3 regions of the Kistimonas ophiarachnellae genome follow, and region 2 is predicted to be linked to each of the others. Evidence: predicted binding sites of a transcription regulator. Region 2 holds the regulator's gene; each other region holds the start of a gene.

Evidence for each region. The regulator LexA, encoded in region 2, represses DNA repair genes until DNA is damaged. The targets are predictions, from matches to a motif close to TACTGTNTANNTANACAGTA.
Region 1: the regulator LexA is predicted to act here: its motif matches at 1,155-1,174, upstream of ruvC (crossover junction endodeoxyribonuclease RuvC).
Region 3: the regulator LexA is predicted to act here: its motif matches at 1,034-1,053, upstream of recN (DNA repair protein RecN).

What each region holds. Positions count from the first base shown of each region.
Region 1 covers NZ_BAAJPA010000007.1:105,227-107,461, reverse strand. The annotation lists gene AC27K1_RS10620 (hypothetical protein) at 1-842, opposite strand, end outside; gene ruvC (crossover junction endodeoxyribonuclease RuvC) at 1,212-1,739, shown strand; gene ruvA (Holliday junction branch migration protein RuvA) at 1,781-2,235, shown strand, end outside.
Region 2 covers NZ_BAAJPA010000002.1:276,736-278,970, forward strand. The annotation lists gene lexA (transcriptional repressor LexA) at 843-1,448, shown strand; gene AC27K1_RS03475 (SulA-like leucine-rich domain-containing protein) at 1,523-2,035, shown strand; gene AC27K1_RS03480 (hypothetical protein) at 2,013-2,235, opposite strand, start outside.
Region 3 covers NZ_BAAJPA010000010.1:50,367-52,601, forward strand. The annotation lists gene recN (DNA repair protein RecN) at 1-1,011, opposite strand, end outside; gene grpE (nucleotide exchange factor GrpE) at 1,256-1,876, shown strand; gene dnaK (molecular chaperone DnaK) at 2,152-2,235, shown strand, end outside.

The DNA of each region.
Region 1 (2,235 bases), on a different contig from region 2:
ATAATTTCATCGTAAAGTAATGTGTATAAATTGATTGGCGTTTTCAGTATCTGATGTCCGATATAATAAATCAGAATGACGAAGTTTTTGATATCATTTTTTAGTGTTCCTCTAAAGCCTTCGCGCTCAATGATTGTTTTTATTCTGAATGGGTTGTTTTCGTCATCAAGCATTTTTTCAATTTTTTCTTTGTCTGTGTCGAAATCATCTGTAAGTTTTGTCACTAATGTTTTCCAGAGTGTTTTGGTGGTGGTGTCAATTGCTTCGCCAGAATGCTCTGGGGCAACAGTAGTATAAGGCGTGTCAGGATTTAATTCATATTCAGTATGTTGTGCGATTCTTTCTTTGTATTTCTGGATGTTTTCTTTCACCGTGTGAATAAAATTTTCATCCTCTGGACTGGGTGCCGGTTCAGAAACCCCGCTTATACTGGGTGTCTCTATGTCGGTAGCATTATTGCTGATGCGTACTCTGCCTTTCGGGTGGGAATTCGGTGATGCGTTTTCTGATTCTGAGGATTTTCTATTGGGTGGAGTGTTGTTTGTTAACATCGGTTGTGTCTCAACCGGTTTTGTATCGAATGACTGTAGTTTCTTAAAAGTGGCATAGTCTCTGGCAAAGTATCGGTCGTCACGCTGAATAGCATTTTCAAATCCTTCATTGGTATTGGTATTGCTTTTAAGTAATAACCGTTCGACATCGGCTGTTTTTACTTCGTAAATGCAAAAAAAACCGGCCACCATTGCGACAAATGCTGATAAAAATTTAAGTGGGCAGCATCTTTTACTGCTATGCCAGCTGTATGAAAAGGCACCTGTAGCTGATAATGGCATTTGACTCATTGATCTATTCCTGTCTGGAATGAAAGTAGCTGGCTTAAATGATTGGTGAATAGAATTTGCATTCTGCTTCAGTTAGATTGCAAATAAGGAAAAGAGTTCCATGGTTTGTTTGGTTTTTGGTGGCAAATGTTTTTTAAAAAGAGCTGTTTTTTTGGGGAGAGGGTATGGTTATGGAAACTTTTCTTTCAATAGCCTGCGATTCAATTCTCGACCGCCATGTCTTTTTTGAGCTGTAACGGCCTCTCCCGTTGATGTGCTTTCGTGAGCAGCTTTTGGTCGAGTGTCTCTGCCTGAGTTATCACTTCACAAAAAGGGTGTATAAAAGTACAGTATATTGAGTATGGTTAACGAGAGTATCCAGGTAGGGATATGGCAATTATTCTGGGAATTGATCCGGGTTCCCGCATTACCGGCTACGGTGTGATAAACCAGGTGGGTTCACGGATTGAGTACATTGACTCTGGTTGTATCCGAATCCAGCCGGGTGAGCTACCGGAAAGACTGCTGCAGGTATATGAAGGTATCTATCGCGTGATAGAAGTTCACCAGCCACAGGCGGTGGGCATTGAGCAGGTGTTTATGTCACGCAATGCCGACTCTGCCCTGAAACTGGGGCAAGCCAGGGGGGCGGCAATTGTTGCGGCGGTCAACCAGGGACTTCCTGTTGCAGAGTATTCTGCCCGCCAGGTGAAGCAGTCCGTTGTGGGTAAAGGCTCTGCAGATAAGGCGCAGGTCCAGCATATGGTGACGGCTTTGTTGAAGCTCAATAAAGTGCCCCAGGCCGATGCCGCTGATGCCCTGGCCGTAGCGTTGTGTCATGCGCACACCCAGCAAAGTCTGATTCGTATGGCGACCAGTAAAGGCTCCGTTCGCATGGGGAATGGTCGGCTACGTTAACCGATCGTCTGAATTGAAACATTGTACAGGTGGGATGTGACATGATTGGTCGTCTCAGGGGCGTTGTTGTAGAAAAGCGTCCGCCACAGTTATTGCTGGATGTGAATGGGGTCGGTTATGAGGTCGAAGCGCCCATGACGACTTTTTACCGACTGCCGGAAGAGGGGCAGGAAGCGACGTTGTATACGCACTTTGTCGTTCGTGAGGATGCGCAGTTGCTGTATGGCTTTGCTGACCGCAAGGAGCGACAGTTGTTTCGTACACTGATTCGTGTCAACGGTGTAGGGCCCAAGTTGGGGTTGGCGATTCTGTCGGGTATGGAATCCGATATGTTTGTGCGTTGTGTCCACGATGATGACAGTGCCACGCTGACGCGCCTGCCGGGTATCGGCAAGAAAACTGCTGAGCGACTGATCGTTGATATGCGTGACCGGCTGGATGACTGGGCGCCCGAATTGGGTGACGCTGGCGCAGCTTCACCGTCCCTGGTGGTATC
Region 2 (2,235 bases):
TTACTTTAAAATGGTCGTTTTCTGGAATTACTACAGACCGCTCTTCAGAAAAGAACCAAACAAAACACATAAACACGCAGATATTTGGAATATTTGGTTCTTTTCTGAGCTTCTACGGTTCCTTTCCGAAAAGAACCGCGTTCTTTTTATTTCGAAGCTATCTCATTGTTTTTGTTGTATTTATAGAGAAAAGAACCGCTTATCTCATTTTATGGGTAGCGGTTCTTTTCTCTGCAAAGTGTGATTGCAATCTCCAGACTTGCATACGTTCCCTTTCTAAAGAGGCGCGTTCCCTTTTGAATAGGAACACGTTCCTATTTAAAAAACACATATCTATTTGTTTTTATTAGCTTTTTACAGAAAGGGAACGTTTATCTCATTTTATACAGAGCGTTCCTTTTCATTGGAATGACAACTGGTTACATCTTTATACATCGAATCGGCTGTAACTCGCGAGTTAAAGGGGCTTAAAAGGGGTTTTATGTTTTTTCAGGGTATGGCCAGACAACGGACAAATTTTATGAAAAATTGGGAATTTTCGTCTCATTTTGCAAGCGAATACACGACACTTTAAGTTTATATAAAAACACTCGCAACCCCTTGTAAATACTGAACTTTCACCCATTTATACCCACACTTATGCAGCTATACCCGCCTTTTTCGTTCTATCTCATTCCTTATGTTCGTATACACTTAAATAAACAAATCATCGCTACCCGACGTTGTTTTTTTCTCCGATCAACTCTGATTACTGCAACATACCAACGACATTTATTATTGCAGACACCAAACAACTGTATATAATCACAGTTACTGTATATAACGACAGAATAGGTAGCGGCATGATCAAGCTCACTCCCCGTCAGGCAGAAATTCTGGCTCTCATTAAATCCCATATTGAGAACACCGGCTTCCCCCCGACGCGCGCCGAAATCGCCAAAGAGTTGGGATTCCGTTCACCGAATGCTGCAGAAGAACACTTACGGGCCCTGGCCCGCAAAGGTGCGATTGAAATCATTTCCGGCGCATCTCGAGGCATTCGAATTCCCGATGACAACCCCCATGAAGCCGAAGGCTTACCGATCATCGGTCAAGTTGCTGCCGGTATGCCGATCCTTGCACAGGAACATATCGAAGATCACTGCAAGGTCAACCCGGAATTTTTCCATCCAAAGGCCGACTATCTCCTGCGCGTTAAGGGAATGAGCATGAAAGACATCGGCATCATGGATGGTGACCTGCTGGCAGTCCATCGCACATCCGATGTGCACAATGGCCAGATCGTTGTAGCCCGTATTGACGAGGAAGTCACAGTGAAACGGTTTGAGAAAAAAGGTGCCAAAGTCTTGCTTCACCCGGAAAACGAAGAATTTAACACGATAGAAATCGACTTGAAAACCGACCACCTCACCATAGAAGGACTCAGTGTCGGGGTTATTCGCCATTAAGGCTAATGGATGATCAATAAAACAGCTTAAGCAAAGTAAACCAGGGCTTTTTGGAGAAACTGATGATGTATTCGATGATTCAACCGCAAACGCTTCATCCGCACAAATTCGGACTCCACCAGCCATCCGGAATGAACGAGGCGATCTATCAAGATGATCGCCCTTATGGCCGAGTCAATGAAGTGATTGCCCCGGCCTTCAGCAGCCTCAGCATCTGCCTGATCACACCGATCCTGTCGCAGCTGACCCGCAACCATGACGACCGCTGGCTTACCTTGATCGCCTCATCGGCCTTTACCAGCGAAATCAGCCATTGGCTGAAAAACGCCGATCTGAATACCAACAAACTGCTCATGCTGACAGCCGACACGTCTGATCAAGCGCTAAACCTCGCCTGCCGCGCATTAAGCAGTGGCAATAGCCATACGGTTGTTGCCTGGATAAACGACCTGTCTGAACAAGGTCTTGATCAACTGGAGCGAGCCGCTACGTTCGGAAAATCGGATGCCCTGGCGATTCGGGGCCGAAAAACCACTAACAAGCAACCCGTATTGCCTGATTTTTTCAGTGCAGCCTGCGCCCGATGAACAGAGAAGCCTCTGCTTCATCGACGCCGGTGGCAGCCTGCATCCCGGCATTAAGCATCACTTTGGCGACATCTAGATAGCGGTTATCAAGATAATCCAGCGCATCTGATGAAAACTTCAGAGTTAGTAGCGTGTTGTGATCATGGCGGGTTCTTAAAACAATCTCACCCTCGGAAATCTCAACAATTTCTAACACATAT
Region 3 (2,235 bases), on a different contig from region 2:
TTGTAGAGATGTCAGTTCTTCCTGTAGTTCCGTATACAGGTCGTGCAGTTCAGATGGCTGAATATGATGTTTTCGGGCCAGTGAATAGATGGTGGACAGGCGCTTTTCTATTTCCGGCAAGCGCTCGGGGTCATCGTCAAACCGATCCATGAAATGACGCAATTCATTACAGCATTCTTCAACCTGAATCTGCGCAGAGCAGATCAGTTCGATAGCGTCCTGTATGGGCTTGCTGTCCAGATTCAATTCAGCGAGCAGGTTCTGGCAGGCGCTGAGCTGGTGCACGATATTGCTGTTGTCATCTTCCACGCAGAGGGTCAGGACCTGATCGCAAGCCTGAATAGAGCTGGTGGCGTTGGCTAGTTGCTTCTGTTCTTGTTCCAGTTGTTCCAGTTCATCTTTGCCCAGGTTCAGTTGTTCCAGCTCTTCTACTTGATAGCTCAGAAGTTGAAGGCGGGCGCTTTGTTCTTCGCTGGCGTTTCTGAGTGTTTGAATCCGGGTATGGCAATGGTGCCATTGCCGCCAGATCTGGCTGACTGTTGTGGCCAGCTCGCTACTGCCTGCGTAACCATCCAGTAGTCGGCGATGAGTAGCCGGTTTCAGTAACGACTGGTGTTCATGCTGGCTATGGATATCCAGCAGCATTTCGCCGATTTGGCGCAAATCTGCCAGTGGGGAAGGGGTGCCATTGATGTAGCCACGGCTGCGTCCTTCACGGGTGATGGTGCGGCGCAGGATGCACTCTTCACCGGCATCCAGCTCGCGGGACTTCAGCCAGGCCTGCGCATCGGGGCACTGGGCAAGATCAAAGGTGGCGCGGATATCGGCACGTTCGCTGCCGGTGCGGACACTGTCAGGTTCTGCCCGGTCGCCAATGGCGAGTCCCAGGGCGTCAAGCATGATGGATTTGCCGGCGCCGGTTTCGCCGGTAATAACGGTCATGCCCTGGGCAAGGTCCAGGTCGAGCTGGTCAACGATGGCGTAGTTACTGATAGACAGATGAGTGAGCATCGCAGCGTGTCCGCAGGGTTATTCCTGAATATTTATACAGTATTTTTTGTGGGGCGCAAGCCGTGTACTCCATTTTTCCTGAGATTCGCTTTGTTAGTCTGAATAACGGGGTTGTTAGTGTTGGCCCGCAATTGTTTCTTCTTTTCAGCCTGTGCCTTGAATCGTCACAAAGTGCCCCCATATCGCGATGCATTACCAGATTTCACTGACACGTGCAGTCAACTAATTGAGTCGGAGATTCGAAATGGCGGAAGACGATATCAAAACTGAGCAAACCCCATCTGAAGCAGAGGAGCAGGTTCAGGCTCAGACCGCTGCAGACGATCAAAAGACTGGCCCGGTAGAAGGGGCTGAAGCCGTTGAAGAAGGCAAGGGCGAGGTTTCCCTGGGCGCACTGCAGGCTGAACTGGCCAAGGCACAGGAAGAGCTGGCCAAGGCGCAGGACCAGGTGCTGCGTATGCATGCTGATACCCAGAACGTGAAGCGTCGTGCGCAGCAGGATGTAGAAAATGCACACAAGTTTGGCCTGAAAAAGTTCGCAGAAGAACTTCTGCCGGTCGTTGATAGCCTGGAGCGTGGGCTGGAAAGCGCGGATGCCGCTGAAGGCAGTCACGAGGCGATGAAAGAAGGCATGGAGCTGACCTTGAAACTCTTCCTGGATACCCTGAAGAAATTCAGTGTTGAACAGGTTAATCCGGTCGGCGAACCCTTCAATCACGATCTGCATCAGGCCGTGAGCCAGGTTGAAAGCCCTGACCAGGAGCCGGGTTCCGTACTGAATGTGTTCCAGAAAGGCTACACCCTGAATGGCCGCCTGATTCGCCCCGCTATGGTGGTGGTCGCTAAGGCACCTGCGGCGGTTTAAACGACTGAAATGTCTGGGGATCTGTCTGTTTTATCGGTTGATCAAAGAGATTTGAAATTAAGCCTTGAAATGATGACAGACGGTTCCCATATAGCAAAGCAAGAGGCCAGTAACCGGGTGTAAGGTCAGTCTGACGCGTCCCGGGATGCGACGGTAAATTGATCGGTGAGACACGCTGAGACCGGGCTGGCATGGCAGCGTGCCATGGATTCACAGTATTTGTAATTAGATGATTCAGACCTTCGCGAAGGCGAAGTGATGAGAGAGGGTTTTCAATGAGCAATAACAGCAAAGGCAGAATAATCGGCATCGACCTGGGTACCACCAACTCCTGTGTGGCGGTGATGGACGGTGGTCAG